Regions from separate parts of the Nostoc sp. C057 genome, predicted to be linked through region 1. Evidence: predicted binding sites of a transcription regulator. Region 1 holds the regulator's gene; each other region holds the start of a gene.

Region 1 (3,180 bases):
AAGTACTTTCAGAAAAAACTTTCTCTTAGAATTAGGACTAACGCAAAATTCACGTAATTGCGTCATTACAAGCGATAGCGACGTATTCACCTAAAACTCTGGCATTGCTTCCCACAATACGTTTCGGTCGCAATGACAAAATTTGCTTGCGTAAGTCCTGAGAATTTACGCGCCCTGCGTGGAAAATCCCTAACTCATTGAAAAATAGCTTGCTTAAAATATTAAGTAAGTTGACGTAAATAATTGTCGTTGGGATAAGGCAATAGGTAGAAGGGTTTTAGGCTAGTTCATTTTTCTTTACATAGTTTGATTTTATTGTGCCAACTTACTTAATTACGAATTAAAAAGTGCTTTAATTTGCAGCTTGCTGCTGACTGGGTATTGCCTCTACGCCCACTTCTGGTAAAGGTGGACGCACACACAAATAAATCAATGGCCCGAATAGCGGTATCAATGCTATTAACCAGAATATCTGTGGATTGTTCCAACTGCGACGCGCCATATCATCCCCTAGTAATGCAGGAAATAAGAGACAAAGCAGGGAAAAATCTAAACTCATTACATTGATAAAGCGGTTGGTTTGCCACTCTTGCACAAAATTGCCCCAATCTCCTCCTTTTAAACCGTAGGCAACTAGAAGAACTGTGGCTACAGTCAACACAATCCCAGTCACACGAGAATCTAGCAGCTTTAGTAAGATATTCTTTTTACCAACAAACTGATTATTTGGTTCTCTAAGGGTTAAGTAGGGTAACAGGGCAAATATCCCGACTCCGAAAGAGGCAGCAGCAAATAGCCAAGCAGGTATTTTTTGCCCTCTACCATCAATAAATACTACTGCACTGTAGATGAGAGGCCAGATACCCATGAGGTTGAATAGTGCTATTACTAACGGGTTAACGCCTTGCCACTGTCCAGTCGAAAGGTTTTTAATTAAATCGAATGTACCGGGTTGCTCAGGAGGTGCGAGGAAAAAAGCATAAATAACGAATCCTAACCACAGGAAGCCAAAGGCAATTTTTCTAACCATGAAATATTTAAGTAGGATTAATTATTAATTTTGCCACTACAAATTGGGCTATCTACCTGCGATCGCACTATTCATTCGTCTAGACTCGTAGCAGCTTATCCCTAAACTTTACCTTAAGGATTGAAATAACTGAAGGCTTCTGAGAGGTAATCAGCAGCAGATGCTACAACTGCGATCGCACTTTCATAATCTAAGCGCGTTGGCCCCAAAACTCCCACACTTCCTACTGGTATTGAACCTCGGCGATAGGTGGAAGAAATCAAAGTGCAGGTGCGTATCGGTTCTAAGGGATTTTCTGCGCCAATGCGAACCGTTACTCTTGACTTACCAGCATCCTCCGGTTCTGGTTCCTCAAATATTAATCGCCATAGTTGGTCTTGTTCTTCTTCCAGCAGGTGGATAATCGTTTGTACCTGCTGTAACTGGGAAAATTCTGGCTGGCGCAAAACTTCTGACACACCCCGAACCATAATTTGTGTCGCAGTCGGCGCAAGAGTGCGACGAGTCAATTCGGCAACTGAATTTTTCAAGAATTCACCGTAGCGTTGGAATTCCTGATCTAGTTCACTCCAGTCGAGGTTGGCTAATTCCAACAGACTTCGCCCCCGCAAGTGGGTATTCAAAAAGTTAGAAACAATCTGCAACTCACGATCAACTACCTCTGAATCTCGTTGTGTCTCTTCTGGTATTGGCGACAAATCCATTAACTTGGAATGTGTCTCATAACCATCGGTAACAACTATTAACATGATCCGCCCAGCTTCAATTTGCACTAATTGCAGATGTCGCAATAGCGCTGTTGTAGTTTGCGGCATAGTTATCAAGCTAATGCAACCACTCAAGGTTGCTAAAATTTGCGCGGCTCCTTGCAGTAGGGTTTCTAAACTCCGATCTTCCCACTGGAGATGCTTTTGTAATGCCATCTCTATTTCTCGCCCTAAAGTTTCTGTCCGCGTAGCGTCTGTCTGCGACACGCTGCGGGAACGCAGAGAAGGTGTAATTAGCTGGTCAACATAAATGCGATAGCCTGAATCTGAAGGTACACGTCCAGCAGAAGCGTGTGGTTGGTAGAGTAATCCAGATTTTTCTAAAACGCCCATCACATTGCGAATTGTGGCTGAACTTACACCCAGGTCGTACTCTTCGCCCAAAGCCTTTGAACCAACAGGCTCTGCCGTAGCAATGTAGTGACGTACCGTTGCCCAAAGTATATGCTGTTGCCGATTTGTTAACTGGACTTCCATAGGATATGTTTTGCTAGAGGCAAATTTTAATCAAAGTCTGGAGAAATTTCTGGATTTGATTTAAACAAGGAATATTAATAATTTATTAAGATAACAAATTATACAATTATATTGTGATAATTAATTTTAAGGTTCGTGTACATTATTCTTGAAAAGTGCGCTCTCAATAGAATCTAGGCTTTGCATCAAAAGCTAAGAGTTTGAATTTACAAGATTCTTTTCTGCCTTATTTTTGCATAATTCTACACTTAGAAAAGTATTGTTGTATACGTATTTTTGCGGCTATTGCAGCTAAGATTAGGGTCGAAAAGTTGCGTAAGCTGTGTAGCCAGTGGAGAAAGTTACAAACATTTCTGGCTAGTCCCTGAACTAATTTAGTGCTATTTTCACAATAGCAAAAGCCAGATGGAATTAAGTTCCATCTGAGTAATGCACCTAAACACAAGCTAATACTGGGGAATTGAATGGTCTACTAAGATGGAGTAAGCATCAATACCACCCGAAATATTTTGCACATTTGTAAAACCTTGAGCAATTAACCACTGACACATCTGGGCAGAGCGAATACCGTGGTGGCATAGCACAAGGGTTTCAGCTTCAGGATTGAAGAGGGTAGGTATTTCATGTCCCCACTCAGCAAATTGACTCAAGGGTAGGTTGACAAAGCCCTCAATGTTAGCGATCGCCAATTCTTCTGGTTCTCGGACATCTACTAGCTGTATACTTCCATCACCAGAGGAAAGACGTTGTGCCAGTTCTTTTACACTAATCTGGTTCATGGGTTGACTAAAAGAATTCCCTATAAACAGTCCTAATCTTATTTATGGTGACAGAAAATCTCTGCCTTTGCATGAGTATCGATTCTCAAGAAGGCTGATAAATTCTGCTAGGCTTTCTGCTTAAATG
Region 2 (3,180 bases), 3.1 Mb from region 1:
GATTCAACTTGGGCTACGAGTTCTTCTGGTTCAAAGGGCTTGACCATATAAACATCAGCACCTTTATTCAGACCCTTAACTCGGTCTGCGCTTTGTCCCTTAGCTGAAAGGAAAAGAACCGGAATCCAACTGGTGCGTTCGTTTTGCCGGACTTGTTCCACAAAAGTATATCCGTCCATTTCCGGCATCATCACATCGCAGATAATCATGTCTGGAACATCTTGCTCTAAAATTTCCAGAGCTTCACGTCCATTTTCGGCGGTGATGACTTCGTATCCCCGGAATTCTAAGTAATCCTTCACCAGCAAGATGAGGTTAGGGTCATCATCAATCAATAGAAGTCGTTTGTGATCTTTCATGCTGGGCTCTTTCATAGCAGTGGCACTTGTCGCGCTTCGGTCCATCAAAGTCTTGAATATTTATCCTCTATGGTGGGTTATTTTGAGATGTTGTCCTTTTTCCTACTTAACTTGCCTTTGCTGTCTCGAAGTCTCAAAAATGCCGAGCATTTTCAAGAGACTAATAGCTCGATAGCAAAAGTCCAGCAAGGATACGTATAGCAGTAGTATCTATAATGCGCTATTATATATCGCATTGAAAGTGGCGGGCGAAAAAACACTGATTAAATAATAATCCTTCTGACTCACAAGTAAGTATTGGCTTAAAGATGACCCTACCTCAAAACCAACCCGCACTTTCTTAAAGCTTACTGCTGTTCCATATCCTTCGGTTGTTAAGCCTCTATGAGGTGTTCACAAGAAACTAGGGAAGTTTCTGGCAAAGGATGGTTGAAAAACGCATATTCTTTTACCACCTTATTGCCTATTAAGTGTTCTTGGATGATCCGCTCAATAACTTCCAGGTTTGCTTGGCGATACCAGACACCATCAAGGTAAACCACCATTATGGGTCTAGAACAACAAACGCGCAAGCAGTTGGCTTTAGTTCTGTAGACGCATAAGGAATAATTCTGTTGCGACTCATCAAGTTTTAACTCTTTAAGTCGCTCTTTTAAGTATTCCCAGGATTCCAGACTAGCTCGTTTTGAGCAGCAATTAGCAATTGTCTGGTCAGCGCAAATAAAAATGTGTCGCTGAATTTTTGCAAGTCCAAAACTTTCTACACAATTACTCAGGGCATTATATTCTACTAGAGATTTAGTGGCTTTGGGGATTTGATGGCTTGACTGGATCACTGTATTGTTACTTATCGAGCAGCTCCCTGATTACAGTTCTATAACAATTTCCAAGCTTTGCAAATAAAGTTGACTGAGAAGAGAATGGGGCATTGGGAAACTTGTACTGAGCAGAGTCTCTCAAATATAAGTATTGGGCATTGGGAAAACTCTTCACTACTCCCGACTCCCGACTCCCTATGACCATATAAAAATATACGTAACTTACAGAGCAGAACCCGAAGGATATAAATAATTAGGCATTAATACTTAAGTACATCAATGAGCTTCTAGTTCGGGAACCCGTACTCAAGCAATTCTTGCCATTGGATGCCAATTTTAGGTAGATTAGCACTCAGGGGTTGAGAGTGCTAATCTCTGGAGAAAATAATTATGGCAGCCTTATCTTTAAGCGTTTCTACAGTTAAACCTTTGAGCGATCGCGTTTTCGTAAAAGTGAACGCCTCAGAGGAAAAGACCGCAGGTGGTCTGTATTTGCCCGATACCGCCAAGGAAAAGCCCCAGGTAGGGGAAGTAGTTGCCCTTGGCCCTGGCAAGCGTAACGAAGACGGTAGCCGTCAGGAATTGGAAATTAAAGTCGGCGATAAAGTGTTGTACTCCAAGTACGCTGGCACTGACATCAAGCTCGGCACCGAAGAATATGTACTGCTTTCTGAAAAAGATATTTTAGCAGTCGTTATTTAGTGGTCATTAGTCATTAGTCATTAGTCATTAGCCAATGACAAAAGACAAATGACAAATGACGAAGAACAAAAGACAAATGACAAAGGACAACTAAAACAATTATGGCAAAGCGCATTATCTACAACGAAAACGCCCGTCGCGCCTTAGAAAGAGGCATTGACATCCTGGCTGAGGCTGTAGCTGTTACCCTTGGCCCCAAAGGTCGTAACGTAGTCCTAGAAAAGAAATTTGGCGCACCGCAAATTGTTAATGACGGTGTAACGATCGCTAAAGAAATCGAATTAGAAGACCATATTGAAAACACTGGCGTAGCTTTGATTCGTCAAGCTGCCTCTAAGACCAATGATGCTGCGGGCGATGGCACCACAACTGCTACCGTTTTAGCTCATGCGATCGTCAAAGAAGGCTTGCGGAACGTTGCAGCTGGTGCTAACGCAATTTCCCTGAAGCGTGGTATTGATAAAGCTACTGCCTTTTTGGTAGACAAAATCAAAGAACACGCCCGTCCAGTGGAAGATTCCAAAGCCATTGCCCAAGTTGGTGCAATCTCGGCTGGTAATGACGAAGAAGTCGGTCAGATGATTGCCCAAGCAATGGACAAGGTGGGTAAGGAAGGCGTAATTTCCCTAGAAGAAGGGAAATCTATGTTCACCGAGTTGGAAATCACTGAAGGGATGCGCTTTGACAAAGGCTACATCTCTCCTTATTTCGCTACTGACCCTGAGCGGATGGAAGCAGTTTTTGATGAGCCTTTCATACTGCTGACCGATAAGAAAATCGCTTTGGTACAAGACCTCGTACCAGTGTTAGAGCAAGTAGCTCGTGCTGGTCGTCCTTTGGTAATTATCGCCGAAGATATTGAAAAAGAAGCTTTGGCAACCTTAGTAGTAAACCGTTTGCGCGGTGTACTCAACGTGGCTGCTGTTAAGGCTCCTGGTTTTGGCGATCGCCGCAAAGCACTACTAGAAGACATCGCTGTTTTAACTGGTGGTCAACTAATTACCGAAGATGCTGGTTTGAAGCTAGATAACACCAAGCTGGATAGCCTGGGTAAAGCTCGCCGGATCACCATCACCAAGGACAGCACCACAATTGTTGCCGAAGGTAACGAAGCTGCTGTTAAAGCTCGTGTCGAACAGATCCGTCGTCAAATCGATGAAACCGAATCTTCTTACGACAAAGAGAAATTACAAGAGCGTCTTGCTAAACTCTCTGGTGGTGTCGCTGTCGTGAAAGTTGGTGCAGCGACTGAAACCGAAATGAAAGACAAGAAACTGCGCCTAGAAGACGCTATCAACGCC
Region 3 (3,180 bases), 3.3 Mb from region 1:
TCTTGCAGTTTTTCTTGATCGTATTCAGAATCGGTTTCTTCCAACTGCCTGCGAATTTGACCAATCCGCTTTTGCACTTCTGGCTTGGTGACACTGCCAGCTACAATGGTGGTGCTTTCTTTGTCAATGGTGATTTTGCGAGCAGTTCCCAGTGCTTCTAGACCAGCGGTATCCAAACTTAAGCCGATTTCTTCAGAAATCAACTGTCCATCGGTGAGAATAGCAATATCTTCTAACAAAGCTTTGCGGCGATCGCCAAACCCAGGCGCTTTAATGGCAGCCACGGCTAGTACACCCCGCGCTTTGTTCACTACCAAAGTTGCCAAGGCATCACCTTCGACATCTTCAGCGATGATTAGCAAGGGCTGACCAGAACGGGCGACTTTTTCCAAAATTGGTACTAAATCTTGGATGCTGCCGATTTTTTTATCTGTCACCAAGATGCGGGCGTTTTCAAATTCCACGATTTGCCGCTCGTTGTTGGTGACAAAGTAAGGTGAAATGTAACCCCTGTCAATCTGCATCCCTTCAACTACTTCTAGTTCAGTTGTCAGGGATTTAGATTCTTCAACGGTAATTACACCATCTTTGGTGACTTTTTCCATTGCTTGAGCTAACATTTGACCAACTTCTTCATCGTTACCAGCAGAAACAGTGGCAACTTGAGCGATCGCACTTCCTTCTACTGGCTTGGCTATCTTGGCAATTTCCAGTACCAGTGCCTCAATAGTTTTGTCGATCCCGCGTCTCAAGCTAACTGGGTTAGTACCCGCCGCGACGTTCTTCAAACCTTCCCGAATCAAGGCTTGTGCTAAAACGGTGGCGGTGGTTGTACCATCCCCAGCAACATCTTTAGTTTTTGAGGCCACTTCCTGGATGAGTCTTGCACCAGTATTTTCCAAAGGATCTTCTAATTCAATTTCCTTGGCAACAGTGATACCATCGTTGACAATTTGAGGTGCGCCAAATTTTTTCTCTAAAAGGACATTACGACCTTTAGGCCCCAAGGTGATTTTTACGGCATCAGCAAGGGCGTTAACACCCCTTTCTAGAGCTCGCCGCGATTCCTCGTCAAATGCAATAATTTTCGCCATGTTTTATTTCTCCAGCGCTTCCATTAGACAATTTAGCACTCACAGAGCAAGAGTGCTAATCTCTCAATCAACTCAAGTTACAAATGGAAATAAAAAAAATTGATTAATATACAGGTGATGTTCTTTATAGATACTGGCAGTAATGCTTGAATTGGGAGATGAATCTAGACAACTCCCTTAAGTACCTTGGCATTGCCGACCCTAGCGGCACCGGCTGGTTGGCAGTAGTATTTACGTTTCTTTTGGCTTGGCTTGTAACGTGGCGTTCAATTCCGACAGTCCGCAAATTCGCCTTACGGGTAGGTTGGGCTGACCAACCCAACGCTCGGCGACTCAATCGCGAACCTTTACCCAATGCAGGGGGGCTGGCTATCTACGCGGGTGTCATTGCCGCGCTGGTATTAGCTAGCCTTTTACGACCGATCGAACTCCAAAACGTATTGGCTCAGGTGCTGACTATTCTGTTAGGAGGTTCGATATTAGTCCTGGTGGGCTTTATCGACGATCAGTTCGGCTTACCACCCTCTATTCGATTGTGGGCGCAAATTGTCACAGCACTGTTGCTGGTAGCTAATGGTATCAGTGTAAGAGTGCTGTTTGGTACTCCCATCGACTCGTTCCTGTCGATGTTGCTGACGGTACTGTGGGTAGTAGGAATTACCAACGCCATCAACTTGATGGATGGTATGGATGGTTTAGCAGGAGGAATCAGCTTTATTACCGCCATGAGTTTGTTGGGGGTTGCAGCCCAATTTAATAACCGTGCGGCGGCAATTTTGGTACTCGCAGCTTTAGGAGGTGCTGCATTAGGCTTTTTGCGTCATAATTTCCATCCGTCACGAATTATTATGGGTGATGCCGGAGCATACTTTTTTGGCTATGTGCTGGCAGCAACTAGTATTTTAGGCAAACTGCAACAAAACACAGTTTATGCACTAATTCCCACGGTTTTATTTCTATTGTTGCCAGTAATAGACACTACCCAAGTATTTGTACGGCGGCTACTAGCAGGAAATAACCCTCTTAGTACTCCTGGCAAAGATCATCTGCACCACCGCTTACTTGCTTGGGGACTTTCCCAGCGCCATGCTGCGTTCACGCTTTGGTCAATTACCTTATTTTTCAACTTGCTGGCAATGAGAATACAAGGCATGAGCTTGGCTGTGATGATGACCACCGCCACTAGTATTGTCCTTCTGTTGGGCTTTACTGTCTGGCAAAGAATACGCCAACAGCCTTAGTTGCTTGTAGGGTCGGCATTACAATGCTAGCCCTACTGGTCTGTTTCATTAAATTTGAAAGAGCAGAGAACGAACCGCGTTCGCGCAGCGTCTCGTTAGAGAAGGACGCAAAGAGCGCGTTCGCGCAGCGTCTCGCAGAGAAGGAAGAAAATTCACCAGAAATTCAAGCTTGAGAACATTACGAATTACGAATTACGAATTACGAATTCAGATGCAACATCTAAAAATCTACCCCCCGTTTAAGTTCTACACCTTGATTTGCATAATGTTTGTGGCAATACACCTCTGAATGAACGCTAGCCAAGTCGAAGTATGCTGGTTGATTTTGACAGCGGCCAGTGATGATGATTTCGGTGTCGCGGGGTTTGCGGAGCAAAGCTTGAACAATGGGTTCAACGGGGAGTAGTTCTAAGTCAACGGTGGGATTGAGTTCATCGAGAATAATAGTTTTATACATTCCAGAGGCGATCGCAACTTTTGCGATTTCCCAACCTCGTTCGGCTTCTACATAGTCTAATTCTTGCCGGGAATTGCGCCAAACAATCGCATCTCCCCCACAGCGCTGATGATCCACCACTTCTGGATATGACTGCTGCAAGGCGGCGATCGCAGCATCTTCTGTATAGCCGCTACCACCTTTAAGCCACTGCATAATTAACACACGGGTAGACCCTGGATGATTAATTCCTCTACCAATTGCTTGTAAGGCTTTGCCCAAAGCACTAGTAGACTTGCCTTTACCAGCACCAGTATAAATTTCAATCCCTTCCAAGAATAGGGCTTTGGCTGTGGGATGGTGATGAGGTTTCATTTCTGAGTGCAAATCTGCAATATCGAGTAACTTT

Evidence for each region. The regulator HrcA, encoded in region 1, represses chaperone genes, less so after heat shock. The targets are predictions, from matches to a motif close to TTAGCACTCNNGANTCNNGAGTGCTAA.
Region 2: groES (co-chaperone GroES) is a predicted target of HrcA. The motif match lies at 1,523-1,549, and genes of this name have one in related genera.
Region 3: groL (chaperonin GroEL) is a predicted target of HrcA. The motif match lies at 1,127-1,153, and genes of this name have one in related genera.

What each region holds. Positions count from the first base shown of each region.
Region 1 covers NZ_CP040281.1:3,774,905-3,778,084, reverse strand. The annotation lists gene FD724_RS16340 (DUF2834 domain-containing protein) at 353-1,030, opposite strand; gene hrcA (heat-inducible transcriptional repressor HrcA) at 1,144-2,274, opposite strand; gene FD724_RS16330 (rhodanese-like domain-containing protein) at 2,721-3,053, opposite strand.
Region 2 covers NZ_CP040281.1:706,643-709,822, reverse strand. The annotation lists gene FD724_RS02955 (response regulator transcription factor) at 1-404, opposite strand, end outside; gene FD724_RS02950 (ferredoxin) at 734-1,195, opposite strand; gene groES (co-chaperone GroES) at 1,568-1,879, shown strand; gene groL (chaperonin GroEL) at 1,981-3,180, shown strand, end outside.
Region 3 covers NZ_CP040281.1:437,193-440,372, reverse strand. The annotation lists gene groL (chaperonin GroEL) at 1-1,094, opposite strand, end outside; gene FD724_RS01795 (MraY family glycosyltransferase) at 1,253-2,335, shown strand; gene FD724_RS01790 (cob(I)yrinic acid a,c-diamide adenosyltransferase) at 2,556-3,180, opposite strand, start outside.